Regions from separate parts of the Lentibacillus sp. JNUCC-1 genome, predicted to be linked through region 4. Evidence: riboswitches for the same ligand, from Rfam matches in the RefSeq annotation. Region 4 holds a riboswitch; each other region holds the start of a gene.
The links. A riboswitch is a leader RNA that binds a small molecule or an ion and turns the genes downstream of it on or off. The one in region 4 is predicted to bind thiamine pyrophosphate.
Positions count from the first base shown of each region.

Region 1 (8,023 bases), 300 kb from region 4:
GATGTCATACTACGGAGGCCCGGTCCCAGCTCTTACTGCGGCATTTGTGATCATTGCGGGCCGTCTCTTGATCGGATTCAATTTATCAAGTGTGTTTGGTATCCTGTTCATCCTGTTGACAACAGGGTTTTCGATTTTCATTATGAAACAGCACCTTGCCAAAAAATTTAAGCTCTTAAGCATTATGACTTTTTCTAACATCATATTTACAAGCCTAGTCGCTATCTTAATTAAGCCGACTGATCTTGTGATTATCATACCCGCATTTTGGCTGATTTCATATCTGGCCGGTTTTATTGCTTTTTATGTTGCTGAGTTTTTGCTGAACTCTCATATACTTTATACAAAGTATATGAATGAGGCTAAAATAGATGGACTTACGGGGTTAAATAACCATCGCAGCTTTGACCACACGTTCAACCAGTTAATTGAGCATGCTAATGAAAAACATCCTATTTCACTTCTTTATATTGACATCGACTTTTTCAAGCAGGTTAATGATACATACGGCCATAGCGAAGGGGATCTGGTTCTGCAAGAGCTTGGCATGATTCTGGCCCGCTCGGTCCGTTCTACTGATATTGTAAGCCGCAAAGGCGGTGAAGAATTTACAATAATACTCACAGAATGTCCGTTAGCATATGCACAAGATATTGCAGAATCAATTCGCCAAGCTGTTGAAGCCGAGCCTTTCTTACTCAGTTCGGGAACAAAAATTTATTTAACCGTTTCAATAGGAGTAGCAACATTTCCTGAAACGACCCAAAACGCCTATCATTTAATTGAAGACGCAGATCATGCTTTATATAACGCTAAGCAAACCGGACGAAACAAAGTCTCTTCAATAGATACCGTTCATAATACGAAAGAAACACAACGCTGAAATCAGCGTTGTGTTTCTTGTTTGGACTTTAAAAAACCCAGTACTTTCGCATCAATCTGTCCTTCTTTCAGTTCCCTGTTTTCGAAATTCTCTTTATGAATGAAGGCAGTCAATGCTTCGATTAAACGACTTTCATCTATTTTGTTAGAAGAAATATAACCAAGACGCCGCAAATGAAATGCAACATCATTTTTTATTTCATCTTTCACTAACAGCACATCATCTGGCTGTGTCACACCAAAATAAAGCTGATGAAGCAGATAGATGCGCTGCAGTTCATTGATGGGCTCTGAGTGATCATCAACTCGAAGGTCGATATAATGATCATTGACCCCGAGATAACCTCCGTGCTTTTTCACCACATAAAGAGCTGCTGACTGCTGTCCCCGCTTATCGCCTCCTGCTTCCTGCCCCGCAGCTAGAGCGGCAAGCAACCTATCCGCAAGAGAGCCTGAAGTTCTTTCAAATGTTTCGGCCATTTTATCGACTGTATTTTCGTCAACAAGAATATTCCCCTGAGCAGCATAATGCTTTCCTGTTCTGCCACCAGCCCAGTTATAACAATGTTCACCAGTAAAGGTCGCAGCGTTCCCGTTTGAATCGACAATACCAACCTGACGATAAGCACGGCCCTCATCCTGAGATGTTAAAATGTCGATCGTCTCCTGGGCACTTTTATCCTGTTCCAAAAGGTCCAGTCCCATGGGTCCATAGGCGGGATTGGCATAGGATTGTGTGGCCACTGCACCAACACCAGATTTTGCCCACGGTACTACCGAACCAACCCCCAGAAACTTTGATTGAACAGCCACACCGAGTTCACCTGTTTCGGGATCATACCCTGCAATTGAAAAAGTCATGTCCACCCCACCCTTGTCGTTGAATCTATCACGGAATGTGTTATCATAATTATACAATTTTTCCAGTGAATAACAACCATTATGAGAGAAGTGAAAGCATTTCTTCATATTAATTCATGACGAGTCCGCCATCAACAATCAAGTTTTGTCCGGTAACGCCACGGCTCCAAGGTGATGCGAAAAACAAAATAGCATCTGCAACCTCTTCCGGGGATGTTACTTTTTGAAGGGGTGTTTGCTCTCGAATCAAGTCAAACACAACATCAGGTGTTGCTGCACTGGCGTTCGTTTTATCGAGAAGCCCACCCGAGGCCATATTAACCGTTATACCATGCGGTCCCAGTTCTTTCGCAACATTTCGGGTGAAACTCAGAAGTGCAGCCTTGCTTGTGTTGTAGTCGTGATAGGGAACAACCGGATTCTGGAATAAGTTAGTCCCAATATTGATGAATCGCCCAAACCCGGCATCAATCATATCTTCACGACCTGCTTGGACCGTATTCAGTGCTGCTTTAATACTACCTTCAAATTGAGTTTGGAAGTCCCCCAAGCAATCGAATTGATTTGTTTGCGCAAATCTCCATTAAATTTAAAGCCAATCAATGCATTATTCACAACCGTTGTCACCGGTGAGCCGAAATGGTCTTTGGCTTTGGCAAACATAAGCTTGACCGCATCTTGATCGCGCACATCTGCCTTTAATGCAATAGCACGGTCAGCTCCAATCTCCTGTACCACAGCTTCAGCCAGATCTTCGCTAGCCAAATAATTCACGACCACCTTTGCGCCCTCGTGTCCAAACGCTTTGGCAATTGCCGCTCCTAGCCCTCTGCTCGCACCTGTGACCAAAACAATCTGTTCATTTAATTTCATGATATCCTTCTCCCCTTTCCCCATAAAAAAAGACCACCAGGAACGGTGGACGTGTTTGATCGCATATGTATTCATGCCTCAATTTAGACGCCACTTCCCTACGCCAGCGTTAACTGGATCAGGTTCCAAGGGTCAGAGTCTCCTCTTCTCAGCTTGCGCTCCCCCAGTGATCGGTTTTATGATATGGTATGCTTTCATTCTAGCACAATGGTTTATTTGTGCAACATTAGACACTGTTCATCCTTTTATATACGAATATCTTTCCCGCAAATCGCTCAAATACTTTTCACTGCAGCATGATTCCCCGCCTCTTAAAATTTCCTTCATATAATGCCATGGCGGCGCAGTTTCAGCCTCTTTATAACGGACAATAAAGGTCAACGCCTCCTTAGTCTCTTCATTTTGGAAGCCGACAGACACAACAGCCGGACGATATATGCCCGCATGAACCCCTCACGCTTATACAAATAAGGCAAAACTTCAGGTGTTACACGATACACCTTCCCTTCAACAACACCTCCCTCTTCAACAATATCTGCACGCCCCCCGTCATGCTGTTTGCGTGTGAAGCGTAGTGTATAACCCTTCAGTACTCCTTGCCCGAGAACATCTGTAAAAAACTGATCTGCCTGCTGCGCTTTAAATCGTGCGTCATCCATACAACTCCCGTAGGCAAAGTAAAGAAATGAAGGCTGTTTGATTAAATGGTGTACTTTCCAGTCGCCTCCCTTTATCACATTCTTTTTGAGCTGATCCGTTTGTGAGGCGAGCACGTACATAATTGCTTCGTAGTGTCCTGCATCTGTGTATACGGTCTGTTCAACGCGGTCATACAGGTTATCGAAAGCATCTGCTCGATAACCCTCCAATGCATCCAGCTCTTTCAGTGTTGCCTCTGAAACTCTGTACAGTTCCCCAAATACAGTATCTTCATTAGTCGGTTCCATTACAGGAAAGTCATGCCGTGTCTCATACAACCTGCCAGCTGTCCAGGCCTCTTTTGAAACGAGAAAAGCTTGGTTTAAGAAATAATGATGCGTTCATGTTGTCTCAACGTGCCATAAACAAAGACAAACTTCTTACTGTTCATTAAAACAGGCCTCCTTTACTGCTAATATCACAATTTTGTAGTTTATACCTTACCCATTTTTCATCATTATCTCCACACTTTATCTATCTGTGTAGAATAGAAGAGTATTGCTTTTTTATAGTTTAATATATCTTTATTTCGTGTTGTGTTCACCACACTATTTAATAATATTGATATTGATTGATGGTATTCTTCCAAATTATAAAGACACATCGCATAGAAAATCTTGATAGCATGATTATCAGAATACAGATTGATCCCTTTCTCAAGTACGTTCTTTGCTTTATCATAATCCCCAATGTACGGTATGTACTGCCAAGCTGCAATAACGTCTTTTCCTGTTCGGCATCTGGTAAACCCAACTGAAGCGCCTTTTCATAAAGTACAACCGCTCTTGACTCTTCCCCTAGTAAATCATAGTTCCAAGCAGCATGAAAACAAACCAATGCTTCCTCAGGTGTTACTTCCAATAAATGTTCAAGCAAAGCATTGGATTCTGTAATATTCCCCTTCTCCCTTAATTGAATGGCTTTTTTTAATGTAATAATGAAACACCTCTCTGGATTTAGCTGACTGTTTGTTTTCCCACTAGTATATCATGTCCAGCTTTCCATAAGATCAAATTTCCGCCTTAGATTTAAACAGGGATCAATGAGACACCATCGTGGCATGGAATGTTTAAGGCATGCTACAATATTTGAAGTAACTTATTTGAAATGGGGTTTTCAATATGTCTCTGAATAAAGATAAAAACTATGCAGGGCCTGTAATTACACTCACCATAATCGTAAACGGTATGATCGCTTTCTTATTTTTCATGCCAAAGCAGGACCGTTCCATCCCGTTTGACGTAACGATCCTGCCAAGATTGAACGCCATTTTTAATGCTTTCACGTTTATTTTTCTCTTAGCAGCACTCTTTTTTATTTTGAGGAAAAATATTGCGATGCATCGTAATTTTATTTTTGCGGCTTTCACAACAACAACTTTGTTCATCGTCTCATACCTGACGTACCATTATCTTGCACCGAGCACATCTTTTGGCGGCGAAGGGATAGTTAAATCCATCTATTACTTCGTGCTGATATCTCATATTGTATTGGCGCCAATAGTCGTGGCCCTCGCCTTGTTTTCTCTCGTTTGGGGACTGACTCGACAAGTGAAAAAGCATCGAAAAATCGTACGCTGGACAATGCCCATCTGGCTCTATGTCAGCCTCAGCGGCGTCATCGTCTACTTCATGATCTCACCATACTATTAAAAAATCACCCTACCATCAATCAAGGCACAGTTTAAGTAAACTGCGAACTAAAAAGCATAGTAGGTCAAAACCCATCAATGTATATAAGAGCACCGTGATTTGCGCTCCAGGAAGTCGCTTTCCGCGGGCACGGCCTCAGCCTCCTCGCTCGCAAAGACCGCTCACTGTGGGGTCTTCGGACTCGTGCTGTTCCCGCAGGAGTCGACTTCCCCTCCGCTCCAATCACTTTATGTTAATCAGTGCTTGAGCTGTTTGCTCACAAAAGCAAAAGAAATGATAAACACTCCTTACCAAGCTCGGGGAAAACACGGAGACTCCTGTGGGAGGAAAAGCCTCGGTGAGACCCCACAGCGCGCAGCGCGAGGAGGCTCAGCAGCGCCCACTGGACGCGGAGTGTTTTCCCCGAGCGGTTGCCAGAAGCAGTCATTCAAGTTTTCATTAGTTCGCAGTTTGTGTCGAATGTGTATGTTGAAATGACAATGACAAAAAGGTGGGGCATCATGTTGGTTCGCATGGTGCGCCACCTTTTGTGTGTGCCAGGCATGCACACACTCTATAGGGTTAAAGTCCCGAATCGTGAAGGCAGTAGTAGCGATTAGCCAAGGACAAGGGTGTCCAGAGAAATCTGGAATCTGAAGGAAGTCTGCGGCAAATCTCCGCCCCGAGGAACACGAACTTCATAAGGCTAGATGTACTTGGACGAGGCTGCGCAACAAGCCAAAACCCATACTGCCAAAGGGTGCATAAAGTAGATGAAGCGGGGACATGGGGAGGAAGGGTGTGTGCTTACCCTGGGAGGTCTGGCAGAAATGCACAACCCATTGTGTAACTGAGTACGTAAGTACTCACTGAACTGTCAGAAGTCAGCAGACGCCATAGTAATGGGGATATCTAGAGTTCCCATGAAGGGCTGAATCATTTAAGGAGAATTGTCGCTTCGCGTACGCAACACTTGATGAAGCAGAAACATATATCCTTCCTAATGGAGGAAACGGTGAATTCCGTGGGGGACATTAGAAGGGCTGAAAGTGATTGCCACACAAGAGGAGAGAACAATTCACGCAGGAGTTGGATATCATGTTGGATCGAATTCTATCACGGGAAAACTTAATAAACGCACTAAAACGCGTTGAACGCAATAAAGGCAGTCATGGTGTAGATGGAATGCCCGTACAAAACCTACGAGCGCATGTCATGAAACATTGGATAAGCCTGCGAAAAGAAATCCAAGAGGGGTCTTATCGTCCTCAACCTGTCCGTCGTGTCGAAATCCCGAAACCAAACGGCGGGAAGAGGAAGTTAGGCATCCCAACCGTGTTGGATAGATTCATCCAACAAGCAATTGCACAAGTTCTCACTGAAGAATACGACTCAACGTTCTCGAAACACAGTTATGGATTTAGACCAAACAAGCGAGGACATGATGCCGTAAGAGAAGCAAGGCAATACATGAAAGAAGGCTACCGTTGGGTCGTTGACATGGACCTAGAGAAATTCTTCGATAAAGTCAACCACGATCGTTTGATGCGCACATTGAACAAACGTATTGAGGACCCACATCTATTGAAGCTGATTCGAAGATACCTGCAGGCAGGTATTATGGAAGAGGGTTTAGTGCGTCCTAATACAGAAGGAGCTCCGCAAGGTGGTCCGCTCAGTCCACTACTTTCCAATATCGTCTTAGATGAGTTGGACAAGGAATTGGAGAAAAGAGGACTCCGTTTCGTCCGCTATGCGGACGACTGTAATATATACGTCAAATCAAGACGTGCAGGGTTGCGTGTAATGGAAAATATTACACAATTTATTGAAAATAAACTCAAGCTGAAGGTCAACGTAGAGAAAAGTGCGGTGGATCGCCCATGGAGACGTAAATTTCTGGGGTTTTCCTTCACGTTTCACAAAGATCACCCGAAAATCCGGATACCCAAAGAGAGTATCAAACGCTTCAAACAACGTGTCCGGGCTCTTACATCCAGAAGAAAATCCATGAATATGAAAGATAGAATCGAGAAACTCAATCGATATTTGGTGGGCTGGCTTGGTTATTATCAACTGGCAGAAACGCCAACCACATTCAACAAACTGGATGCCTGGATTCGAAGAAGACTGCGAATGATTAGGTGGAAAGAATGGAAGCTAGTCAAAACGAAGTACAAGAATCTTGTGAAATACGGCGTGAAGAAAGAGAAAGCGTGGGAATGGGCCAACACAAGAAAGGCTTATTGGCGGATTGCCAAAAGCCCTATCTTGCATAAAGCCCTTGGTGACCAATACTGGTCAACCCAAGGGCTTAAGAGTCTGCTTAAACGATATCAAACGTTGCGTTGGACTTAAATGAAACCGCCGTATACGGAACCGTACGTACGGTGGTGTGAGAGGTCGGGGGTTAATCACCCCCTCCTACTCGATGCTTAATGAGATTGTGTTTCTGCTAGGACAACGAGCTGATCTCCTTCTTCTAGAGTGATCTTTTTACTTTCCGTGACAAAGTTAAGCTTTTCATTATTTCGTTTAATAAACAACGGTATGGATTTTTTTCTGAAAGCATCTGTATTTGTTGGGTCCCCTTCAGCAATGGCATGTGTTACAAGGGAATAGGTGGTATTGATTTTTTTATTTAATTCAGGAAACACGGCTGCTTCTCCAAATAACAAATGAGCTTTGACCGCATAAGGCAGTTCACCCTGGTTCACCTGAGCATGCTGGGAACTAGGCAGACTAAATGTATGATTAAACCCGAATTCAGGTGCAAACGTCTGAGAAACCAGAGCATTATACGAAGCATCTGCTGTCATAACCAAGATGGTGTCATATGGCGTCAAATCTGCTTCATATTGAGCATGTTCCGATAAAATCTCTCCCTTATATGTTTCAAGACCGGCATTGATTGCAGGACGTAAGCGGCCCTCTGAAGAATCAGCAAGCAACACGGGATGACCCAATTCTTTAATCTTTTGACCTAATGCAATCGAAAAGCTGCTGGCCCCGACAATTAAAACGCCGGGGGGCTGCGTATTAGCCAGGTTTAATTTTTTTGCGAGAGGGCCTAGAGT
Region 1 covers NZ_WHOH01000001.1:394,693-402,715, forward strand. The annotation lists gene JNUCC1_RS01930 (GGDEF domain-containing protein) at 1-883, shown strand, start outside; gene JNUCC1_RS01935 (DUF1028 domain-containing protein) at 886-1,743, opposite strand; partial or broken gene JNUCC1_RS01940 (3-oxoacyl-ACP reductase) at 1,853-2,616, opposite strand; TPP riboswitch at 2,695-2,791, opposite strand; gene JNUCC1_RS19420 (hypothetical protein) at 2,854-3,036, opposite strand; gene JNUCC1_RS19110 (gamma-glutamylcyclotransferase family protein) at 2,994-3,353, opposite strand; partial or broken gene JNUCC1_RS19115 (gamma-glutamylcyclotransferase family protein) at 3,342-3,641, opposite strand; gene JNUCC1_RS01955 (tetratricopeptide repeat protein) at 3,868-4,176, opposite strand; gene JNUCC1_RS01960 (DUF420 domain-containing protein) at 4,437-4,967, shown strand; gene ltrA (group II intron reverse transcriptase/maturase) at 6,045-7,304, shown strand; gene JNUCC1_RS01970 (cation:proton antiporter) at 7,382-8,023, opposite strand, start outside.
Region 1: linked by a shared signal. The riboswitch ahead of JNUCC1_RS01940 (3-oxoacyl-ACP reductase) and the one ahead of thiT (energy-coupled thiamine transporter ThiT) in region 4 are both predicted to bind thiamine pyrophosphate.

Region 2 (8,023 bases), on a different contig from region 4:
ATCAAAACGCGTAGGAATGTTTACAGCTTAAACAGAAGTTAACGGATAAGAGAGAGCGGTTGTGAATACATGTTTATTTCACGACCTCCTTCTCCGTTTTCCTTCGCTTATTTGGACGCTTTCTAATACGGTGGATTACAAAATACATGATCATCACATTGAAAAGAAAAAAGAGCGGATTAATGGACAACCCAGCGTTACCCGCAAAAAAATTATTGCCTAACCATACGCTCCCCGCTTCGGTCTGATACACCGTTATATACCAAAACGGAAAACCGAATTCATACCGGACCAGCCCATCGGTAAAAATAATGCCGGGAATGAGAAACGAAAGAAAAAAACAGACAAGCAAACTTAGCACAATATCATTTTGATCTGGTTTCAAGTGGATGCACACTCCTTTGCCTGACTTTAAAATGTTGAAGATTATATCGCCATTTCAGCACAAGCTCATTATCCTTGGGCACAATCTTAATCGGGTTCATCATAAGTCACATAGGTCCCAGCGATAAAATCGTGAATCGAACGTTTATCTTCTCTAAGACCAACCATGAGAACGCTTACGATCACACCAATACCCAATGTTAGAACATAAACGAAACCACCTACAACTTCACGCAAAAACATAGTTCCAAAACCCACTTCATCACCATCTTCACGAACAATACGAATCTCTGTCCCTTTTTTTCCAACCGTATATCCACACCAAAAAATAGGTAGCAGCACAAAATATAACGAACTTATTGCATCCACGAAAAAGCCTTCAACAAGAAATTCTTTAAACAAAAGAAAACCCACGATTCCCAATGCAAGGAATAAAAATATTTGGTCTATAATAATCGCACCTAACCTTATCCAAAATCCAGCTGGGTTACTGACCATACCAATCCCCTTTAAATTTAGCTGGCGTATTCAGCTAATGGGTTAAAATATTTTTTATTCAACCTGTTTTTTTAATGCCTCAACATCTTTTCTAAGCTTCTCGTTTTCTTTTTTAACTTTATTCACATCATTAATGGTAAATAACAAGCTCGCCAATGTTAAATAGACTAAAATTGTCGTGAATGACATGTGAAAGTCCTCCTTTTTGGAACGAATTGTGTTATATGATGGAACTGCCTGAAATGATTACTTTTCCGATCAGGAGCAAATACATCTATCAAACGAAGAGTGTCTTCTATCCGAGCAAGACCCCTGTCTATCCAACGAAGATTCTAGTCTATCAAAGGAAGAACAAGCTCTATCAAACGAAGAACGCGTTCTATCCAAGCAAGAACACCTTCTATCCAACGAAAAGCGCGTTCTATCCAAGCAACCCGGTCCTGTTCAAAAAACTGCCCGATCACAGCGGCTGTCTTTAATTACTTCCCGTCCGGACCAAATATTTTTATCCGCCCATTAACCTTCAAAATCACAATCAAAATCAAAGAGAACAAGTTGAAAACAAAAAGCACCCAATTATAAACACCTGCAGAGCCCTCTAAAAGATAAGTGCCATACCTTAGCGTATTAATTCCTAAAACAATTAATAACAAGGCAAAGATATTAGTACTTATATGCGTCACATTGCTTTTTGATGCTTTAAATTTATTCATTTTATCCCCCTTCGTAAACCCAATAATTTTGCCACCCCATTAAATAGACCGCTTACAAAACATCATTCAATTCGTCTGTTCGACCAACTTATGAGCCACATACCCCGCTAATGGAACTGCTTCCAGGAAATATAAGGCTAAAGCTAAAAAATCAAAATATCCGCTGCTTCTTTTGAACTAACATAGTTTTAACATAATTTACCATACAAAAAACCATCTCATAACGCTTTACTCATTCAATGAAATTTTTCGAGCATCGCCTTGTCCGGGAAATGATTCTGCTATCCCGCCTTTAATCCAGACGATAACTTCATCACCAGCTGCAAATTGGTTGGCATCTTCATACGTGAAATCAACTAAATCAATAGCTCCTCCTGTGTCACGTACTTCCTGTTTCACCGCTTCGAATATATCCCCATCTGAAGCTGATTCACGCTTCAATTCCTTGTACCGATCTGTAGAAAGATTCCCAGCTACCAAAACTGAGTTCTGATCTGCCTCTATCACAATACCTTCCGTGTGGGGTTCACCACATCCTGTGAGCGAAACACTAAATAACATCATTATTAGCAACGATACAAGGAGCTTTCTCATAAAACACCTCTTTATAATAAATCATCAGTTACTCACGTATCTGGCTGGTTTGAAAATTTCAATTCCTGTTATATCATACGATTCACCATAGCTTTCGTTGTCAAAATTAACAAATCCTTATCCATGGTATTTCTCCCAACCGCCCCTCCCGTTCCCAAAAAAGCATGAGAATCGTCCCCGCGTTTTACGGCGCTTGGCGTTTTCTCGTTTATTTTTGATAAAATAAAAAGGATGCGGTTTGCATCCAGTTATTATGGATTATTTATGCTGGCTAGAATGCCTGAAGTACTCTATATAACACACGTTCTGTTTTTCTGAGAATGAATAATAGACAACAATCTTATCAATAATGATTTTGTAACTGCCTTTCCATTCCTTTTCTTCTACTAAAGTACTTACACCAAGTAAAGTGATTTTTTCCTGAATATTTCTGGCAAGCGTTTTTTATATTCTGCAGTCTCAGTCTGGGTATAATGTTGGCTGCGTATATTTCGAAAAGCCTCTAATGCTTGGTCAGTCCATTCCAACCTCATTTAAAGTTCTCCCTGATTAATCATTTCAACTACTTCCTCTGTTGTGTAGGTATTACTATGCAAAATATCCATTTTGGCTTGAAGCAATTTTTCTTTTAATTCTGGGTCAGCTTCTACATCTTCTGTAACCGTGGATTCCGGCTTTTCAATTAAAGAAAGGTAATATTTCTTACCTTCAATTTCAACAACTGGGTCACCGTCAGAGATGATTTCCTTCATTACTTTTGCCATTTGACCTTCAATCTTCCTCATTCTGAACGCCTCCTCGAGGAAATATTCAAATGAATCTTATGCTTATTATACTACATATGATGTGAAATATTGATGTTGCAAGGGATGTATTTAAGAAGAAACACATGTCTGATTCCGCCGCTCCCACGCCCTCCACTTCAAAAATTTGCAACTTAACCGTACATATGACATACTTGCGTTTGTAATGCATTACACAAAAAACTACATACTTTTATGTGGGGGTGCTAGTCATGCTAGCTGAGACCGTATTCTTGAAATACGGACCCTTTGAACCTGATCTGGTTGGCACCAGCGTAGGGAACATTTCATTTTGTCATTTATATTTGCATAAATGAGATACCTGTGCGCTAAAGGTCCTTAACCTTAGCGCATTTTTTATTGTTCATATTTCATGGCGGACTAAAAGATAGAATGAAACCGAATCAGTAGGAGAGCTCTCTCCTTTACAGGAATAGATACCACGCCACTCTACATTCCCGGCGCCATGCTGCTGATCATTTAAAGGACACCTTCATGTAAAAGTTTACTGGAGGAATGACGTTGAAGAACCTGTTTAGGGTCGTACTAATTGGATTGTTCATTTTCATGGCTGGCTGTGGTCAAAACACCGGTCAGGCAGAAAATACAGGAAACGATGGCACGGATAATTCTGATTTAACACCGGTTAAATTTGCGCTGGATTGGACACCGAATACCAATCACACTGGCATATATGTTGCAAAGGAAAAAGGATATTTTGAAGAACAAGGTCTGGATGTTGAGATCCTCCTCCCTGGAGAAGCAGGTGTGAACCAATTGCTGGCGGCGGAGAAAGCTGACTTTGGGATCAGCTATCAGGAAGGGTTGACTCAGGCGCGCTCAGAAGGGCTTCCGGTGGTGTCAATCACTGCCGTGTTACAACACAATACAGCTGGTTATGCATCACCTGCAGACAAAGACATTACTTCACCTGAAGACTTTGAAGGTAAAAAGTTTGGTGCAAATGGATCTGACCTTGAAAAAGCAATGATGACAGCTTTGATGAAGAATGACAATGCCGATGTGGAAGAGGTCGATTACATCACAACTGGCGACTCCGACTTTTTCGTAGCGGTTGAACGGGATGTGGATTTCTCACTCGTTTATTACGGCTGGACGGGCATTGAAGCAGAGCTCAGAGGTGTCGATTTGAACATGGTCTACCTTGCTGATTACTCCGATAAGCTTGATTTTTATACACCGATAATTGCGACGAACGAAGAGATGATTGCTTCTGACCCTGAAACGGTCAAAGCCTTTACACATGCGGCCGTAAAAGGTTATGAATTTGCGATTGACAATCCAGAAGAAGCGGCCGAGATCTTAATTGATCGTGTGCCGGATCTTGATCCCGAACTTGTGAAGCACAGTCAAGAGTGGTTATCACCTAGGTACAAAGATGATGCCGAACGGTTTGGGATACAAGAACAGGACAGATGGCAGAAGTTTGCTGACTTTCTATTAGACAATGACATTATTGATGAGCCTGTTGATGTGGAGCAGGCATTCACGAATGAATTTTTACCAGAAAAATAGATTTATAGAACAACATGCAGGAGTGATGATATGTCAAAGTTAAGCGCAGCCCGCGTTCTTTCGCAAAAGTTAACGGAGAGATCCCGATGACGACAAATTGGCTGGGAAAAGTATGGCGGCCGCTTATAGCGATTCTCCTATTCATTGGGTTATGGGAAGCAGCAACGCGCTTGTTTGCAATTGAGAAATGGCTGCTTCCGGCGCCATCTGATATTGTGATGGAAGCTAAAAGTGTTATACCTGTATTCATGCCGCACGTAGGGTCCACAGTCCAATTATCTGTGGCAGGTTTCCTGATCGGCACAACAGTTGGTTTAGGGGTTGCGACCGTATTGCATTTGATGCCCAGGGTGCGGGAGACATTCTTTCCGTTTATCATTTTATCTCAGAATATGCCCATTATTGTACTTGCACCATTACTCGTCATCTGGTTTGGATTTAATCCATTGCCAAAGCTGATCATCATTACATTGGCATGCTTTTTTCCGATTGCCGTATCTGCATTGGGCGGGTTTACCCAAACCAATCGTGAGCTGGTCCATTATATGAAAATGATGGGCGCCAATAAAGCTCAGTTGTTTTGGAAATTGGAACTGCCGCATGCCATTCCAGCCATATTTTCCGGACTTAAAATCGCAGGCACATATAGTGTCATGGCGGCGGTTGTATCGGAATGGCTCGGCGCCCAGAAAGGCATCGGTGTGTTTATGACACTCGCAGCCTCTTCTTTCCGGACATCTCGCGTGTTTGTGGCCATTATCGTGGCGATGATTATCAGCTTGGCCTTCTTTGGACTTATTTTATTGCTGGAGAAGTTTTTCATCCGGTGGCAGCAGAAGGGAGAAAATGCATAAATGCTTGAGTTACGTCATGTGAGTAAGTCATTTGGAGATAAGCAGGTGTTGCATGATATTTCGCTGCATGTGGCGGATGGGGAGTTCGTATCGTTAATTGGGCCATCTGGAAGTGGTAAAAGTACGCTGTTCAGTCTGATTGGCGGGCTCTTAACACCAGATTCCGGCGATGTTTATTTGAACGGTGACCAAATTACAAATAAAAGCGGTTTTATCAGTTATATGCCGCAGCAGGCTTCCCTCTTCCCATGGCGCACAATTTTAGACAATGTATTACTGGGACAAGAATTACAAGGAAAAAAAGACCCAGACCGTGCCGCTGCCATGTTAGAAAGAGCAGGACTTGGCGATGTCATTCATGCCTATCCGCACGAATTATCCGGCGGCATGAAGCAGCGCGTCGCCTTCATCCGTGCCTTGTTAAGCCCCCAATCTCTCATGTGTCTAGACGAACCTTTTTCGGCACTTGATGAGTTCACGCGGACAGACATGCAAAAATGGCTGTTGTCCATTTGGGGAGAATATGATCAATCGATTTTGTTCATTACCCATAGTATCGACGAGGCATTGTTTCTATCAGACAAAATCATCATATTATCCGTCAATCCCGCGGAAATTAAAGACATTGTAAAAGTACCGTTTGCAAGACCGAGAGATGAAGAGCTCTTGCTTTCCGAAGAATTTCTTCAATGGAAAAGGAAAATTATTCAGACGATCCACAGTTAGACGGCGTTCCGCTTTCCCGTCTAACTGGTGAAAAAATAATGTTTAGGAGGAATTGTTATGACAGATCAAAATTGTGGTGTGAGTAACATTGTAGGTGCGAGTTTTTCCATTCATCCGATGAGTGATGATTTTGTTGACATTATAATGGGGGCATTGAAAGAAGTGGACACTTCCAAAGTCTGGCTCGAAACAGATGATGTCTCGACAACCGTTCGCGGAAAATCAGTTCACATTTTCGATGTAACCAAGGCTTTATTCATGCATGCTGCAAAGACCGGGAAACATGTTGCATTCCAAGCGACCTATTCGGTCGGGTGTCCGGGAGATTCTGAAGGAGACGTTTATCTTGAAGTGGATGAGGTCCCATTAAATGAAGAAAAGGTCAGGGACTGGAAACAATACGTCGCAGCTAAGTTTTCCCTCTACCCTCTCGGTGGTGGCAATTACATGGATGCCATTTACCAGCAAATTGAAGCCATGAAAGAGTATGTCACCGTGTCCCATGCCCACTACGCCACGAAATTAGAAGGTGACGCTTCCCAGGTGTTTGCCGGTTTGGAAAACGTATTTAACGCAACAGTTGAAGGTGGTTCAAGTCATACCGTGATGACCGTATCCATTTCAGCCAACAGCCCATCGCATAAGGACAGTAACTAAAACATGCGGGGACGGCCTTCATGCTTCCAAGACTCTAAAAGGAAGCATGGGAGCCGTCCCCATATTTTTGATAAGAGGGCAAGTTCGTCTGTCAAAGGAAAAATGTTTTCGATCCAAGTAAGAACGGCTCGTATCAGACGAAGAATGCGTTTTATCAAACGAACAGACCATTCTATCAGAGCAAGCACAGCATCTATCCAAGGAGGAACGCATTCTATCAAACGAAGAACGACTTCTATCCAACGAAGAGCACGTGTTAGTTGTTGCGTACTATTAAAAGGATGCATGACCCGTAATTTCAAAAAGAGGTTGAGACAAAAGTAATATACATAAATAAAAAACCCGAACAATTCTATCTTATTACAGGTAATTGTTCGAGTTATTATGATTTAGCGGAGGGAAAACACGGAGACTCCAGTGGGAGGAAAAGCCTCGATGAGACCCCGGAGCGCGGTAGCGCGAGGAGGCTCAGCAGCGCCCACGGAAAGCGTAGTGTTTTCCCGGAGCGGGGCCCAAAGCTCTAAGCTATTATTTGTGTTTTCACCATTAAAATTGTTTTGTCCCAACCTCTTTTACTATTTAACATTATTAACTGCTTGAGTACCACTTAGCCGCCAGAAAAATCTCCGTTTGTAGCAGCCATGAGCGCCTTGATCGTATGTAATCGATTCTCCGCCTGGTCAAACACAACAGAATGGGAACTGTGGAACACGTCATCCGTGACTTCCATTTCGGTCAATCCATATTTTTCATAGACAATTTTTCCGACTTCCGTTTCGAGGTCGTGGTGAGCAGGGAGACAGTGCAGAAACAGCACATCCTGATTTCCGGTCGCATCCAGCATAGCCCAATTCACTTGGTAAGGTCTTAATAAATTAATGCGTTCTTCCAGCTGTTCTTCTTCCCCCATCGATACCCATACATCGGTATAAATGACATCAACACCTTTTACAGCGCTAGCAACATCTGCTGTAACCATGACACGCCCGCCGGATTCATCCGCGATACGGTTTGCGTAGGCCAAAATTTCTTCATCCGGCTGAAGCGGGCCAGGCGCACAAATCCGGATGTCCATCCCCAATTTGGCACAGCCGATTAACAGACTTGTAGCCATGTTATTCCGCCCATCTCCAACGTAAACAAGACGACGGGTTTTTAAGTGTCCGATATTCTCCTCGATGGTGAGAAAGTCAGCCAACACCTGGGTCGGATGGTAGATGTCTGTCAAGCCATTCCAGACTGGAACATTGGCATTGGC
Region 2 covers NZ_WHOH01000003.1:412,829-420,851, reverse strand. The annotation lists gene JNUCC1_RS12545 (alpha-keto acid decarboxylase family protein) at 1-14, shown strand, start outside; gene JNUCC1_RS18300 (hypothetical protein) at 74-385, opposite strand; gene JNUCC1_RS12540 (RDD family protein) at 472-882, opposite strand; gene JNUCC1_RS19070 (hypothetical protein) at 937-1,071, opposite strand; gene JNUCC1_RS12535 (hypothetical protein) at 1,107-1,361, shown strand; gene JNUCC1_RS12530 (hypothetical protein) at 1,362-1,595, opposite strand; gene JNUCC1_RS12525 (DUF3221 domain-containing protein) at 1,824-2,159, opposite strand; gene JNUCC1_RS12520 (hypothetical protein) at 2,723-2,974, opposite strand; TPP riboswitch at 3,182-3,291, shown strand; gene JNUCC1_RS12515 (ABC transporter substrate-binding protein) at 3,509-4,528, shown strand; gene JNUCC1_RS12510 (ABC transporter permease) at 4,615-5,382, shown strand; gene JNUCC1_RS12505 (ABC transporter ATP-binding protein) at 5,383-6,108, shown strand; gene JNUCC1_RS12500 (YkoF family thiamine/hydroxymethylpyrimidine-binding protein) at 6,166-6,765, shown strand; gene argF (ornithine carbamoyltransferase) at 7,373-8,023, opposite strand, start outside.
Region 2: linked by a shared signal. The riboswitch ahead of JNUCC1_RS12515 (ABC transporter substrate-binding protein) and the one ahead of thiT (energy-coupled thiamine transporter ThiT) in region 4 are both predicted to bind thiamine pyrophosphate.

Region 3 (8,023 bases), 440 kb from region 4:
GTCAAGGTTGACAGAAGCACTGTCAGAAGCTGCACTTGTTTCCAGTCGGATAGACGTTACTTTGAACGGTCGGAAATAAGCTGGTGTCTCCCATGTAATATTTTGTATTTCAGCGAGCGGGATGGTGTTATGTTTCTTTTGAAATACCCCGCTGCGGATATGGATGGTATCTTCCCGAATCTCATAGGTGGTTTTCCACCAAGACAAGATGCTGTGAATCACGTTTACCGTAATGTACAGGAGAAACAAAATCCGGAAAACATTGATATAAGTAGGAACATCGAGTCCGAAGTTTACGATGAAAAATATAAAAATAAAAATGATATTATCTCTTAAGATTTTGATCATGGAGCTGACGATTTTCATGGGATGCATGCGCGTTGGTGTGATCATGCGTCATCCACTTCCTTAATTTTAGCGAATTCTGCGATTTGAGCACGGAGCGTGACAGCTTCATCCTTTGACAAGGCCGGGATGGCAAGGGATGTATTCATGGTGCCAATTTCAAGTGTTTGCAGATGATAACGTCTGAGCAGCGGTCCTTCTTTTGCTGTGACATACTGGACCTTTGTCATCGGCGCAACTGTATGATTGATTTTAAATATTCCGTGTCTGGTCTGGATGAATTCACTGGTAATGTCATAACGCCAGTAGCGTTGGGTCAGAACTGGTTCGATAAAAATATCCCATATGGCCATAATGAGATCCAGTGCCAGAAGTACAATCAAGATGATGTTGATCCAGTTTTTCCAATCAAATATATGACCTGCAGTGACGAGGGCTCCACCTATGAGCAGGACGATGATATGTGTCAGTGTGTTGCTGATTCGCCACACTTTGACTGCCTCAGGCGCAATTTTTTGCTGCGGATCTTGGAGCTCGAACATATGTATTCCCCTTTCAACGTGTTTAAACTTCTTTCTCTACTATAATAGGTTCATACGAATAACACAAAAGAATGTTTCACTATGACAACTCTCCATTGATCTGTTATGATGAAATTAACAATTACATCACATGAAACAAAAACTACTAGGGGTGCCATATGTAATGGCTGAGAGAAAGGTATTCACTTTTCGACTCTATGGACCTGATCTGGATCATGCCAGCGGAGGGAAGTAGTGTAGCTAATCCGTGCACAAAGCCAGGTCCCGTATTTTAGGACCTGGCTTTTTAAGTTTTTAAACAGGAATCCCGGTTCTATCCAAGGGAGACTGCATTCTATCAAACGAGCAAGCGGTTCTATCCAATGAAGATTGCATTCTATCAAACGAAAATCCGATTCTATCCAAGCACCTAGCCCATAATGTCAGCAAACAACATACAGGCCCCCTGATTGTGATGTGAGGAAAGGGGTATATGATGAAAATAGATACGCGTCTCATGACAAAGATGGCGGTGTTTGTCGCCATTGGAACGATTGGAGCTCAGTTATTCTGGTTTCCTGCTGGGGTAGCGAAGGCCTATCCGGTACAGCATGCGGTGAATGTTATGGCGGCGGTGATGCTGGGCCAGGACCGGCAGTTGGGATTGCATTTATGATTGGCCTGCTTCGTAATATGCTGGGACTTGGTTCATTGCTGGCTTTTCCGGGAGGTATGATTGGAGCATTTTTAGCTGGTATTCTGTATCGTCGTTTTGGCAAAAAAGGCTGGGCGGTGCTCGGTGAAATTGTCGGAACAGGTATGATTGGTGCGTTGTTTGCAGTGCCATTTTCAAAGCTGTTAATGGGAACGAGCGTCGGGGCATTGTTTTTCATGCCGTCATTTCTAGTCAGCAGTGTCTCAGGAGCGCTCATTGGCGTACTCATTGTTTCGCGAGTATCTGCGCTGGACCCTCAGCACAAATTGAATAAGGGAGGTTGTTAAGATGAATGATCTGACTTGTGTGCTTACGATAGCCGGCACGGATCCATCAGGCGGAGCCGGCATCCATGCAGATTTGAAGACGTTTCAGGAATTGAAAACATACGGCATGTCCGTGATCACGACACTGGTTTCCCAGAATACGACTGGTGTCCAGGCGACACACGATATTCCACTTGATTTTTTGAAACAGCAGTTTGATTCGATTTTGGATGATATTCCGGTACATGCGTTCAAAACAGGCATGCTCGAAAACAGAGAGATTATGCAGGTTTTCCAAGATAAAATGAGGCATGTTGATGCGCCCTATATTATGGATCCTGTCATGGTCACGACAAGTGGTCACCCGCTGATTCATGAGGATGCACAGGAATTTTTGCGGGAAGAATTGCTGCCGCTCGCGACTGTTGTGACACCGAATGTGCCTGAAGCAGAGGTGCTGACCGGTAAAAACATCACAACTACTGATGACATGAGAAAAGCAGCCTATGAGCTTGTCCATGATTATGGTGCCGGTGCCGCGCTTGTTAAAGGCGGCCATCTTAAAGGAGAGGCACTTGATGTGTTGTATGATGGTCTGGATTTTAATGTATTCAGTAACCCTAGAATCAATACGGATAATACCCATGGGACAGGCTGTACACTTTCCGCGGCAATTACGGCCTACATGGGTCAGGGAATTCCGCTGATTGAGGCGGTGGAAAAGGCCAAACATTATATAACGGCGGCACTCACACATTCTCTGGACATCGGAAAAGGGAGCGGTCCTACCAACCACTGGGCACCGAGAATGAAGGAGGATTAAACAATGGAACACGTCATCAAGTATGTTAGAAATCATAATCCGCTTATTCACCACTTGACCAATCAGGTCGTGATGAACATGTCAGCCAATGGTCTGATTGCTTTCGGGGCATCACCTGTTATGGCTAAATCCAAAAAAGAGGCTCGTGACATGGCTTCAGCAGCAGACGGGGTCCTCATTAATATAGGCACCTTAACAGAAGATGAACTGGATTCGATGATCCTAGCGGGACAGACCGCTAACGATAAAGGTATTCCAGTACTGCTTGACCCGGTCGGTGTTGCTGCCACCCCTTTCAGACAAGAGGCGATCAAGCGGATTTTAACTGAAGTCAAACCAACCGTTATTAAAGGAAATGCCGGCGAAATGGCCTATTTGGCAAATATCCCCTGGGCAGTTAAAGGTGTCGATTCTGTCGGGGCGGTGATGCTCGTCAGGTTGCTGAGAAAGTGGCGGGAATTTATGACGTAACGGCTGTTGTAACCGGTGAAACAGATGTGGTGCACACAGGTGACGCAAATGTGACAAATACGAGCGGCCATCCCTATCTGAGCAGCATTACAGGTGCCGGTTGCCTGCTTGGTTCCATTATGACAGCCTGTCTGACAGCGGAGGCTCCTGTCTTGCAACAGGTCCAGGGGGCTTTGCGCTTTTACGGTCTGGCAGCGGAATATGCTGCTGCCCAGCCTGCTGTCCAGGGTCCGGGCACCTTCCTGCCACATCTGATCGATGCTCTAAGCTTGGACGTTGCCACATTAACGACCTGGGAGGCTTCCCGATGACCCTGTTAAGAGATCGCCTAAAAGTCTACTTGATCATGGGCAGTCAGAATTGTGATCGTGATCCTGCCGACATTTTGCACGATGCCATCCAGGGCGGTATTACTGCATTCCAATTTCGGGAAAAAGGCGCTGGATCACTCGAGGGTGATGCAAAACTGGCACTCGGAAAAAAGCTCAGGGCCATCTGCCGCGATCATGATGTGCTTTTCTTCGTAAACGATGATTTAGATCTTGTTGAACCGCTTGAGGCTGATGGGATTCATGTCGGACAGGATGATGCTTCAGCGAAAGAGGTAAGACGTCAGTTTCCGGATAAGATCATCGGACTGTCGGTATCTAATACAGGGGAAGTCGGCAGAAGTCCACTAAACGTGGTTGATTATCTCGGGGCTGGTCCGGTTTTTGCGACCACTTCGAAACACGATGCCAAGGCGCCGGTTGGTCCAGAGTGGATTGAGACACTGCAACGTGATTACCCGGGTATGCCGATTGTCGGTATTGGTGGCATCACGACTGATAACGCCCAGCTGGTGTTTAATGCAGGTGCAGCGGGGGTCAGTGTTATATCCGCTGTAACTGAAGCTGATGACCCGAGAAAAGCAGTTCAAAAACTTAAAGCGTGCAATCGATCATAACAAAACCGGCCACTCATACAGGGCCGGTTTTTTCGCTTACAGATTTTCCAAACGGGAAAGCCCACTCCTTTAGGTGTGGGATGACAGTGAGGTCGGATACGGAGTGCCACTAAAACCTAAAGCTTCGTGATACTTTGAGTATCCGAAAGTTCTATGTTTGTCTGTTGTAGTTATTCCACTAAACTGATACAATACTTGTATGAATGAATATAGACGAACGAAAACAACAGTATCTTTAATCAACTATCATTTCGTGTTTTGCCCTCGATACAGAAGAAAAATATTTCTCCGGGCTGATGTAGAGGAACGATTTAAACAACTGGTGCAAGAAATATGTGAAGAGTTAGAGATTGTCATTATTGCTTTAGAATGTGACCAAGATCATACACATATGTTTCTTAATACACTACCCACGTTAAGTCCAACGAATATTATGGCGAAAATCAAAGGCGTGACTTCAAAAAAGTTGAGAGAAGAATTTCCCCATCTTCAACACTTGCCTAGTCTTTGGACACGTTCTTATTTTGTATCTACCGCAGGAAATGTTTCAAGTGCCACCATCAAGCATTATGTTGAACAACAAAAAACAAGGGGGTGAAAAGATGGCACAGACAATCACTGTAAAAATAAAACTGCTACCAAGCAAAGAACAAGCTGCTATTTTGCAGAGTATGAGTCAGACATATATTCGCACGATCAACACCCTCGTGTCTGAAATGGTGGCAGAAAAGAAAAGTACAAAGAAATCAAGCAAAGACGTTCATGTTTCTTTGCCGAGCGCTGTTAAAAACCAAGCAATAAATGATGCGAAAAGTGTTTTTAAGAAAGCCAAGAAAAATAAATACAAGAATGTTCCTGAATTAAAAAAGCCAGTCTGCATTTGGAATAATCAAAACTATTCTTTTAACCACACTCACATTTCAATGCCAATTGTGGTTAATGGCAAAGTATCTAAAACACCGATTCGAGCTCTATTAGTTGATAAAGATAATCGAACCCTCGAGTTATTGACGCATAAATTGGGAGCACTTCGAATAACAAAAAAAGCAAACAAATGGATTGCCCAAATTTCCATCACGATTCCTACTGTTCAAGAAACGGAAACAAAAGTTATGGGTGTGGATTTAGGGTTAAAAGTACCTGCTGTTGCTGTAACAGAAGATGAAAAGGTATGCTTCTTTGGAAATGGTAGAAAAAATAGGTATAAGAGACGGAAATTCCAATCTAAACGCAGAGAGTTAGGCAAAAGGAAAAAGTTAATTGCTATACGCAATTTAAAGGACAAGGAACAACGCTGGATGCAAGATCAGGACCATAAGGTAAGTCGTTCTATTGTTAACTTTGCTAAGAAAAATAAAGTTTCTGTCATTCGTATCGAGCAATTAGCGAATATTAGACAGACGACAAGAACCAGTCGTAAAAACGAAAAGAATTTGCATACCTGGTCTTTTTATCGCTTATCACAATTCATTGAGTATAAAGCGAACCTAGAAGGTATTAAAGTTGAATATGTGAATCCTGCATACACAAGCCAAAGATGCCCTAAATGTTTTGAAAAGAACAAAACACAAGACCGTAAATATAAATGTAAATGTGGATTTAAAAGACATCGTGATTTGATAGGTGCTATGAATATTCGATATGCACCTGTGATTGATGGTAAAAGTCAATCAGCCTAAGATGCTATATGCACTGTCTTAGGAAGGGTAATGAGATCCCCTGATCTTGAAGGCTGTTCAAAACAGAAATGGACTGAGAACGATAAGTCATTCAAGAATCCCACCTATAAACCAAACCGTAAGGTTTAGGGCTTGTGACTTTAGTCGTGGGAGTCTCAATTTGTTTCCTTAGGGTTTTTAATGGCACCTATAAATAGGTTGGCACCGGTATCGTTATCTGTAATGGTGATCAAGAAAGGTTTGTTCACCATCATTTCAAATGGTTGACCGACAGTGGCTGATGTTTCAGTTATTTCAACGGAGGTCACACCCGCAGCTTCGGTACCTTCTTCGTTTACGTTAATATACGTTTTATGCATGACATCACTGATAAATAAACTGGCATGATCTTCAATCATATGAGGAAATTCAGCTTTTTCCGGTTGAAAAGCAGCTGTCATTCCCAGCTTTTGCAGGGGCTCAACGAGTGATGTCTCGTAGTCGACCTTAAACTTCGGCAGTTTTAATGTGCCTTCTCGTGACTTGAATTGATCCTGCCATTTATTCCACGCATCGCCTGAAATTTTCGCTATAAACGCATCCAAGTTTATGTGCGCTTTTGGCAGGATAATATTCATACTGACCTCGCCAACTCCATATGGCAGGGTAACGGCCTGGAAGTCTTCATGTTCAAAGTATGAGAGTTCTTCTTGTAACAGCATGAATTCATGGTCTTTTTCAGATCCATCGGGGAAATGAAATGTCTCAGTTTTGGTATCTTTAGGGTCAAATTCATGCATCCATTTGCCATTAAAATAAATAGCATTGACGAGTAAAGCAACAGTTGAAGGATCAAGCGGCGGTTCAACGATTTGTTTGATGTGATCATTGGTGGCCTGTTGGACCCAACGATTGATCTCATCGGCTGAGTCGGGATCGTTAATATCAATGGCTTCGGTTTCAGCATTGAAATAATCGCCGGTTTGTTCAGCAAATGTATTTTGAAATTGATGTTTGTTATTGATCCACATTGCATTGGCCACATTTAAGACAATGTCTTCGCTGCTTCTGTGGATTGCTGCGAGAAGTGACGCATTAGCCTTGTTAAATTCTTCAAGACTTATTTCACCTATATTCATGACAGCCGCCATATCCGATTGTGTGGTCCCATCCGCGCCATTATAAGCTAATGATAAAGCCATAAAAATGCTTGCTGGCGACAAAAAGATATTTCCTTGATCATCTGGATCCACTTGTTTTACTAATTCAAAGCCAAGCGCATTGCTTGCAGGCGAAATTTTCATGTAATCGGACGCTCCGTAATCCACATCCTGGGCAATGACCGGTTTCTCATCAGGCTTTTCATCACTCTGAGAATTCGACGTCCCACAGCTCGCAGTAAAGGGTACCAGCATAAAAGCAAAAGCCGATAGCATGGCTTTCCTCAAAAACATTTCTCCACACCTCCCATTAAATAAGACGGATTAACCGTACAATTGTTACAGTACACTTTCATTTATTAACCATTTCGCCGCAAAATATAACCAAAGACGTTTGGACCAAATTACGGTGCATGCTATGATGAGTGTAATCTAAATGAATCAGGAGGATTTGGGATGGCTAAAAAAAGAGGTATTAAACGTCATGATTCTTTGCAGCCCTTGTCACGACACCATATGATTGGACTGCATGTTGCTTTGAAGCTGAAACGTGCAGGCACCGAACAAAGCCGTTTAACAAACGAGGAAATTATACAGGATCTTAAAGCATTCTGGGAGCCGGATGGGCAAAATCATTTCCGCGAAGAAGAAGAGATTTTGCTGCCGGCGTATGCTGCATATACAGATATCAATCAGCCGGAAATTGTAAATATGCTGCTCGAACACGTGATCATCCGTTCGAAAATCAAACAGGTTCTTGAAATCGAGAAATTCGATATTACTGCCATGCAAACGTTGGGGGAACTGTTGGAAAAACATATCCGAACGGAAGAACGCGTCATATTTCCAATGATCGAACAAGCACTTCCCGAGGACAAATTGATTGAACTCGCACCATTTCTCCACTAAAAAGCCTCATAATATTAATCGATCGCGTTCTGAGGAAGCATTTTCCGTGCACGAGGTGGCGCATGAATGGTATGGTACTGACAAAGCTGTATGGAGGTGGCGTTTATGAATTCACATACAAAGGAACCGTTAAAATTATCTGTCCTTGATCTTGCAACGATATACAACGAAGAATCTGCAACTGAAACACTCAGACAATCCACTGAACT
Region 3 covers NZ_WHOH01000001.1:532,058-540,080, reverse strand. The annotation lists gene JNUCC1_RS02600 (PH domain-containing protein) at 1-393, opposite strand, end outside; gene JNUCC1_RS02595 (PH domain-containing protein) at 390-887, opposite strand; TPP riboswitch at 1,025-1,134, shown strand; partial or broken gene thiW (energy coupling factor transporter S component ThiW) at 1,363-1,868, shown strand; gene thiD (bifunctional hydroxymethylpyrimidine kinase/phosphomethylpyrimidine kinase) at 1,870-2,670, shown strand; gene JNUCC1_RS19125 (hydroxyethylthiazole kinase) at 2,674-3,141, shown strand; gene JNUCC1_RS19120 (hydroxyethylthiazole kinase) at 3,120-3,452, shown strand; gene thiE (thiamine phosphate synthase) at 3,449-4,087, shown strand; gene tnpA (IS200/IS605 family transposase) at 4,287-4,685, shown strand; gene JNUCC1_RS02565 (RNA-guided endonuclease TnpB family protein) at 4,690-5,766, shown strand; gene JNUCC1_RS02560 (serpin family protein) at 5,922-7,199, opposite strand; gene JNUCC1_RS02555 (hemerythrin domain-containing protein) at 7,362-7,814, shown strand; gene JNUCC1_RS02550 (LLM class flavin-dependent oxidoreductase) at 7,920-8,023, shown strand, end outside.
Region 3: linked by a shared signal. The riboswitch ahead of thiW (energy coupling factor transporter S component ThiW) and the one ahead of thiT (energy-coupled thiamine transporter ThiT) in region 4 are both predicted to bind thiamine pyrophosphate.

Region 4 (8,023 bases):
CCTCTCCGTATCGGGAAATGAGCTTAACGTGGGCACCTTCTTCAATATTCCGCTCTTTCGCTAATTCTGGGGATACTTCCAAGAACGTGTTTGGCAATTCATATGTGAGCTTATCAGACTTATAAGTCATATTCCCCTCATGGAAATGTTCAAGGACACGACCGTTATTGACATGCAGGTCATATTCCTCATCTGTGTCATAGTCCAGTTCGAATTCGAGTGTATACAGCCGCGCTTTATTGTCTTCAAACGGAAAACCTTCTGTGAATAACAGCGGTGTATCTGTTCCATCTGCATCGACTGGCCACTGTAAACTCTTATAACCTTCCATTCGTTCATAATTAACACCCGCAAATAAAGGTGCAAGAGATGCGGCTTCATCCATAATTTCAGATGGATGCTCATATGACCATTCATACCCCATACGACGGGCAAGATCTCTCAGTATGACCCAGTCTGCCTTGGATTCTCCAACCGGTTCCAGTGCTTTATACAGACGCTGGATACGACGTTCGGTATTTGTAAACGTCCCATCCTTTTCAAGACTCGCGACGGCAGGCAGGATTACATCAGCATATGAAGCGGTTTCGGTAAAAAACAAATCCTGCACGACAAAGAAATCAAGTTTTTCAAAAGCAGCACGTACATAATTAATGTTTGCATCCACAACACCCGTGTCTTCGCCTTTAACATATAGTGCGTCAAGGCTTCCATCGTGTATGGCGTCAATCATTTCATGGTTATCCATACCTGGTTCAGCCGGAATAGGCTGTCCCCATGCTTCTTCATAGCGTTTTCGTACATCATCATTTGCAACTGCTTCATACCCCGGGAAGAAGTTAGGCATGCTGCCGAAATCACTGCAACCTTGCACATTGTTATGTCCTCGAAGTGGGTATGCTCCTGTACCGGGACGCATGTAATTGCCGGTTATGAGCAATAGGTTTGAAATCGCTGTACTTGTATCACTGCCGCGCTGATGTTGAGTTACTCCCATAGCCCAGCAGATTGCTACTTTTTCTGCTTCTGCTATTTCTCTGGCCACTTCCTTTAACTCTATCTCAGAGATGCCTGTTAACTTTTCAGCATACCCCATTGTAAACGGTTCAAGACTCTTTTTGTAATCTCCAAAGTTATTGACCCACTGATCGATAAATGTATGGTCTTCCCAACCCTGATCGAGTATATACTTCGCTACTGCAGACAGCCATACAATATCAGTTCCGCTTTTAGGTGAGAAAAACTTATCCGCCCGTTGTCCCATTTCATGTTTACGCAGATCGAACACATACAATTTCTGCCCAAATAATTTTTGCGACCGTTTGATTCGGGAAGCAATAACAGGATGCGACTCTGCAGTATTGGATCCGATTGTAATCACCAGATCTGATTCGGCAATATCATCAATTGAGCCTGAATCTCCACCATGCCCAACTGTCCTGAATAGTCCTTTTGTAGCCGGTGATTGACAATAACGGGAACAGTTGTCAACATTGTTCGTACCTATAACTTGTCTGGAAAATTTCTGCATTAAATAAGACTCTTCATTGGTAGCTTTAGATGAAGCAATAAACCCGAGACTGTCGGCTCCATTTTGCGTCTTAATATCGCTGAAACGCTTGGCAACATATGAAAGCGCCTCGTCCCATTCCACTTCTTCAAATGCGTCGCCTTTTCGTATAAGAGGTTTCTCCAGCCGTTCTTCAGAATTTACATAGTCCCAGCCAAATTTCCCTTTTACACATGTGGATATACCGTTCGCAGGCGAATCATGCTGGGGCTGAACCTTAATAATTTTACGATCCTTAGTCCATACATCAAATGAACACCCGACACCACAATAAGTGCATACAGTTTTTGTTTTTTCTATTCGCTCTTCACGCATCGCAGCTTCAGTATTCGAAACCGCCATGAGGGCACCATAGCCTGTTTCAGCTTTTTTCGTCACATCAATCATTGATCTGAGCAAACCGGGCTTTTGATCTGTCATAAACCCTGCTTCACCGAGCATATCCGTTTCCATTAATGCATTACATGGGCAGACTGTCACACATTGCCCGCAACTGACACAGGATGACTGATCAATCGGCACATCATTATCCCAAATGACTCTTGGCTGTTTCCGATCCCAGTCAATCAAAAGCGTTTCATTTACCTGAACATCTTGGCAAACTTCAACACAGCGACCACATAAAATACATTGATCAGGGTCGTAACGGTAAAATGTGCCATGGTCTGCTTCGTATGGTTTTGGTTTAAAGGGTCTGGTTTGCTCTTCTATTCCAAAGGCTTCGACCGTGTTATGTATTTCGCAATCACCGTTGTTAAAATCACAAACTGTGCAATACAATTCATGGTTTTCGAGTATCCGGTCAAGCCCTTCTCTTTGAGCATCATAAGCCCGACCGCTATCTGTTTTAACCTCCATCCCTGCTTTTACGGGTGTGCCGCAAGCTCTTGTAATGACACCATCCACCGTAACCATGCATGTGTCACAGGTCTGAACAGGCCCAAGAGATTCGTTATAACAAATCTGAGGCACAAAACGATCGGTGGTATTGATTAAATCGAGTAAGTTTTGACCTGGTTTTGCCAAAAATTCCTCTCCATCAATCGTTACTATGAGATGATCTTCCATCCCACTCCTCCCCCTTTGTAAAATAATTTAAACACTAAATTAACTTCCTCTTCCCTCCTATATATATTATTAAACTCTTTTAATTTGACTTTTTCCAGCAAAACAAATTATTCATTAAAAATAGGAATTTAAAATGGAGCTGATTTTCCGTCAGCTCCATATTTGTTAAAACAATACTACAGCGGCGATTGTAGCAGTAATGAGACCGATTACCACCGGCAGAAAATTTTTCCTGACAAGATCCATGACTGATACACCACAAAACCCAGCAATAGCAATTAACGATGACCATGCGACAATGGTACCGCCGCCAGTCCAAACTGACCCCATTTGTCCAATAGCTGCAAGAGTTTCTATATCCATGCCGCCGCTCTCAAGAGAAGCAGAGAGAGCGCCAGTTAAAGGCAGCCCGGAAAAGCCTGAACCGTCAAGCCCTGTAATCATTCCAATGATCAAAATGCTAAATGCAGCGAGAAATGCATTCTGTGGCAAGAAATCTTGTGTGGATTGCACAAGGTCAAACAAAAACGCTGGTGCATCATTTTCGATTCCCAAAATATCTCCTGAGAAGTCTGAACTTCCAAGAAAGAAAAACCCTGCAATTGGTATAACGGGACCCATTGCTTTAAAAGCAAAAACAAAACCATTAGTGATGTGTGTTGTAATATAATCAAGTGCATGTTGTTTACCGAATACAGTTGTAGCCATCAAAAGAAGGACAACAGCAACGCCGCCAACAAACGCAGCCCCATCTCCCCCTTCTAATCCACCCATGCGTCCAGAAGTTAGTTTTGTGGACATCATATAAACAACTACTATAAGGAGCGCGAGTGGCACAATAAACGCAAACGCTTTGCTCCAGAAGTCCCTGTGCTTCGTTCGCGTTGTATGGGTTTCAGAATCCGCCGCCTGCAAGTTTTCGATTTCCTGATCATTGAGCGGATCTCCCGATTGCCGCATATGTTTTCGGTGCAACATATATGCTAAACTGATGGCAACGCCCCCGACAATAAGAGACATCATGAGCGCCTGATCTGCTACTTGTGAGGTTTCAACGCCTGCTGAACTGGCAGAAATCCCAGGAGCCACTTGCATAATGTAGTCAGACGACAAAGCCATTCCCTGACCAGACAATGCAACAACTACTGCCGCTGTCATAATCGGCAAGCCCGCCCTGACCGCGGCCGGAACAAGCAAAGCACAAATGAGTGGTACAGCTGGTGTCGGCCAGAAAAATAATGAAATCACATAGGTAACTCCTGCAAGAATGAAGTAAGATACATGCGCATTGACCATAAATCTTTCAATAGGCTGAATCATTCGTTTATCTGCCCCTAAATCCCGCATCGCATGCAGCAATGCTAGCATAAACGTAATGATCAAAAATATATTAAACAATTCTTTTGCAGCTACAAGGTTGGCGTTAAAAATCGCTGTTAACCCGTCAACCATATTTCCTTTGGATACCCAAGCAATAATAAATGTGCCAAGCAGCGTTGGAAAGACCACGCCTTTACGCCATATCATTGTTAAAATTATGGCAAGTGTAAACAAACCATACAACCAATGGGATAAGGTTAATTCCACCTTTCACCGCTCCCTTTCTGTGCAAGTATGTTAACAGCCTATGCAAACAAAGAAAAAGCGGTGCAATAAAAAAGCAGCCTGGATTCTGCCAGACTGCCCGTGTGTGAGCGGATTTTGGTTATGCTGCCTTCAACAGCGTTTTAGGCTGTGTTCTGAATAAGAAATACACGACCAAAACTGATAAGATCGCAGTTGGAACCATGTATGAGACATTATACAAGAAAGAATACAACCATGCAGATTGTGATTCGATTGCCGAACCGAAAAAGATAACGCCAGCAAAATAATGCGCTAAAAAACGAAGGGCGCTTCCAAGAGCAACACCTAAAGTGATTGCAGTCAAGTATCCTTTCTGGTTACCGGATTTCACTGCCTCCTTGACCTTGCCGGCAAAGAGACCGGCAAAACCAATCACCGTAAATGCTAAACCGTATTCTATAAGTGCTTGGGCCCAGTGAACGATAAATGCCTGACCAACCGCCACCTGAAGCACTCCCCAAAGAAAACCCGACAGCAATCCGCCTTTAATGCCCCAGCGGAAAGCAGCAATAAATACAGGTACCATAGCCAGAGAAACAGATCCTCCCATTGCCCATACTTTGAAATTAAGAAAAGGTATGACATCAAGCGCCAACGCCAATGCTGTCAGCATAGAAATTTCAATCAAAAATAATATACGTGTCGATTGCAAAACATTTCCTCCCCTAATAATAGCTCTATTCTAAAATATCAGAGCACAAAAAAAGCAGTGCCAAGGGGAAGCTTCTTGATGAGTTTCCGCCCACACTGCTTTAAAGTCCATCAAAAAAGCCGCCATCCCTACGCTAGTACTAACTAACAGGTTCTAAGGGTCTGAACATATTGTGTCCACTCTCAGCCATACGGCTCCCCCTGAAGGCTTAACTATTCGCTTTTTTTGTTAATTTCAGTATAACATATCCTCTTTAGGCAAACAACTTACTGGCAAGTTCTGTTTATAAAGCGAGAAACTCCTCTACATCTGCGACACACAACTTGATCGCATTCTCCCAGAAATCCGGTTTTGTTAAATCCACATTAAGATGTTTCATCGCTAACTCTTCCACAGTCATGCGGCCCGTATCTCTAAGAAGTGCTATATAATCTTCTTCAAAACTGCCTCCCTTATTTTTTGCATGTGCATACAGACCCAAGCTGAATAAATAGCCGAATGTATAAGGGAAATTATAGAATGGCACACCTGTTATATGAAAATGCAGCTTGGAAGCCCAGAAGTTTTGATCATAATCTGTGATGGCCTCACAATACGCTTCTTTCTGTGCTTCGATCATTAGTTCATTTAACCTGTAAACAGAGACCATACCTCGCTTTCTTTCTTCGTAGAATCGTGTTTCAAACAAAAACCTTGCATGTATGTTCATAAAGAACGCGACACTGCGCTGGATCTTATCTTCGAGCAAAGTTTTCTTTTCTTCTGGTGTCTCAGCACTGTTGACAGATGCATCAGCCACAATCATTTCAGCAAACGTAGAAGCTGTCTCAGCCACATTCATAGCATAGCGCTGATTTAAACCGTGTATATCATTCATGACATGCTGATGGTAGGCATGCCCAAGTTCATGTGCAAGCGTTGCAATATTTGATGCTGTACCAGAGTACGTCATGAAAATACGTGTTTGTTCACTATCAGGAAAGCTCGTGCAAAAGCCTCCAGGACGCTTTCCTGCCCGATCTTCAGCCTCAATCCACCGTTTTTCAAAAGCCATTCGAGCAAAATCCGCCATTTTGGGACTGAAATTCCGGAAGTGGTTAACGATAAAGTCTGCCCCTTCAGAATAAGAATACGTTTTTTCTGATTTGGAAATCGGGGCTCCAATATCATACATACTTAACTCTTTTTGGCCCAATAACGCTGCTTTTCTTTTAAGAAAATCCACAAATGGCTGTTTGTGATCTGTGATTGCCTGCCACATGGCATCAAGCGTTTCTTGCTTCATACGATTGATTTCAAGCGGTTCCTTTAATACATTATCCCAACCGCGATGTTTATACTTCTGGAGCCGGAACCCGGCAAGGTGATTAAGGGTTTGTCCGAATAAATCAGCATGACCTGACCATGCTTCATTCAATTGTTCAGCAGCATGTTTCCGCATTGAACGGTCCGGATGACTTAATTTATTGGACGCCTGACCTACAGAATAGGATTCTTTTTTTCCGTCTTCTTCGAGCTCTACAGACATTGTTCCAACAATTGCATCATACATCTGTCCCCACCCATTATAACCGTCAACAGACAAATCATTGATCAACATTTCTTGAGCAGCAGGTAATTGCTCTTTTGCCTTTGAGCGATTTTCATTCAGCACAAAGCTCAGAGGTTTTAGATCCGGGTGTTCAAGCATCTTTTCCCAGTCTGTCCCAGGAATTTTAACCATTTTTTGGTCAAGTGATGTTGTTATCGTACCTAGTCGAGCGCTGAGATCACTCCGCTTACCAACAAGAATGGTCGCCTTTTTATCGGTTACATCCTGAGCGCTCAAACAACTGATAAATGCAGAAGCTTCACGCAGTTGTTTCGTCGTTTTTTCAAGATGGGCAATCGTTTCTGCCAGCTGAACACTGCTGGCAGAAACCGGGTCAAATGAGTCCACATAACCTTTAAGTTTATCAATATTGGATTCCAATTTAGTGAGATATGTACGGAGTTCTTCTGAATCACTTCCTCCAGAAAACACAGTATCCAAATCCCATGTTGGCTGATAAGTTTCAGTCATTAAATGAATTCCTCCTCTTTTAAATTAACTTACTTTTTCAGTATAACGGGACTTTTTATTTTTTTCATTTCATATGACTCGACGACATATGTTATATCGGTTTGAACATTACTCATAAGAGGTACATATATATATAGAAGTGTCTTTTACACATATAATTAAAAGGAGGATATACATTGGCTTTTAATGTTACGGAAAAGTTAATACATTCCCATCTTGTGTCTGGGGAAATGAAAAAAGGAGAGGAAATCGGTTTAAAGATCGATCAAACCTTAACACAAGATGCGACAGGAACTATGGTCATGCTTGAATTAGAAGCGATGGGTCTTGACTATGCAAAAACAGAGGCCTCTGCACAGTATGTCGACCATAATTTAATTCAGGTTGACAACAAGAATCCTGACGATCACTTATTTCTAGAAAGTGCGTCAAAACGCTTCGGGCTTTATTACAGTCGTCCCGGTAACGGTGTAAGCCATCCTGTCCACATGCAACGTCTCGCACGACCCGGTAAAACCCTGCTTGGCTCGGACAGTCATACATGTGCAAATGGTGCCATGGGCATGCTTGCTATGGGAGCAGGCGGCATTGACGTTGCACTTGCCATCACTGGAGAACCGATTTATATCAAAATGCCGGAAATCATGGGTGTCAAGCTTACTGGGAAACTGCCTGACTGGGTCAGTGCTAAAGACGTAGCACTGGAAATGCTTAGACGATATGATGTCAAAGGTGGCGTCGGGAAGATTATTGAATATTACGGACCGGGCGTTAAAGAACTTTCTGCCATGGACCGTCATGTGATCGCAAACAAGGGTGCAGAGCTCGGTGCGACGACTACGGTATTTCCTTCAGATGAGGAAATCAAGCGTTTTATGGCGACGCAGGACCGTGAAGAGGAATGGGAGGAATTGGTTGCAGATGAAGACGCTTCGTATGATCTCCATGACGAGATCAACTTGTCTGAATTGGTTCCTTTAATTGCAAAGCCTTCTAGTCCTGGCAATGTCGTTCCTGTCAGCGAAATCGCCGGAACTCCTATCTA
Region 4 covers NZ_WHOH01000001.1:95,501-103,523, forward strand. The annotation lists gene fdhF (formate dehydrogenase subunit alpha) at 1-2,638, opposite strand, end outside; gene JNUCC1_RS00530 (hypothetical protein) at 2,804-4,225, opposite strand; gene thiT (energy-coupled thiamine transporter ThiT) at 4,344-4,916, opposite strand; TPP riboswitch at 5,025-5,127, opposite strand; gene JNUCC1_RS00540 (M3 family oligoendopeptidase) at 5,200-6,978, opposite strand; gene JNUCC1_RS00545 (aconitate hydratase) at 7,155-8,023, shown strand, end outside.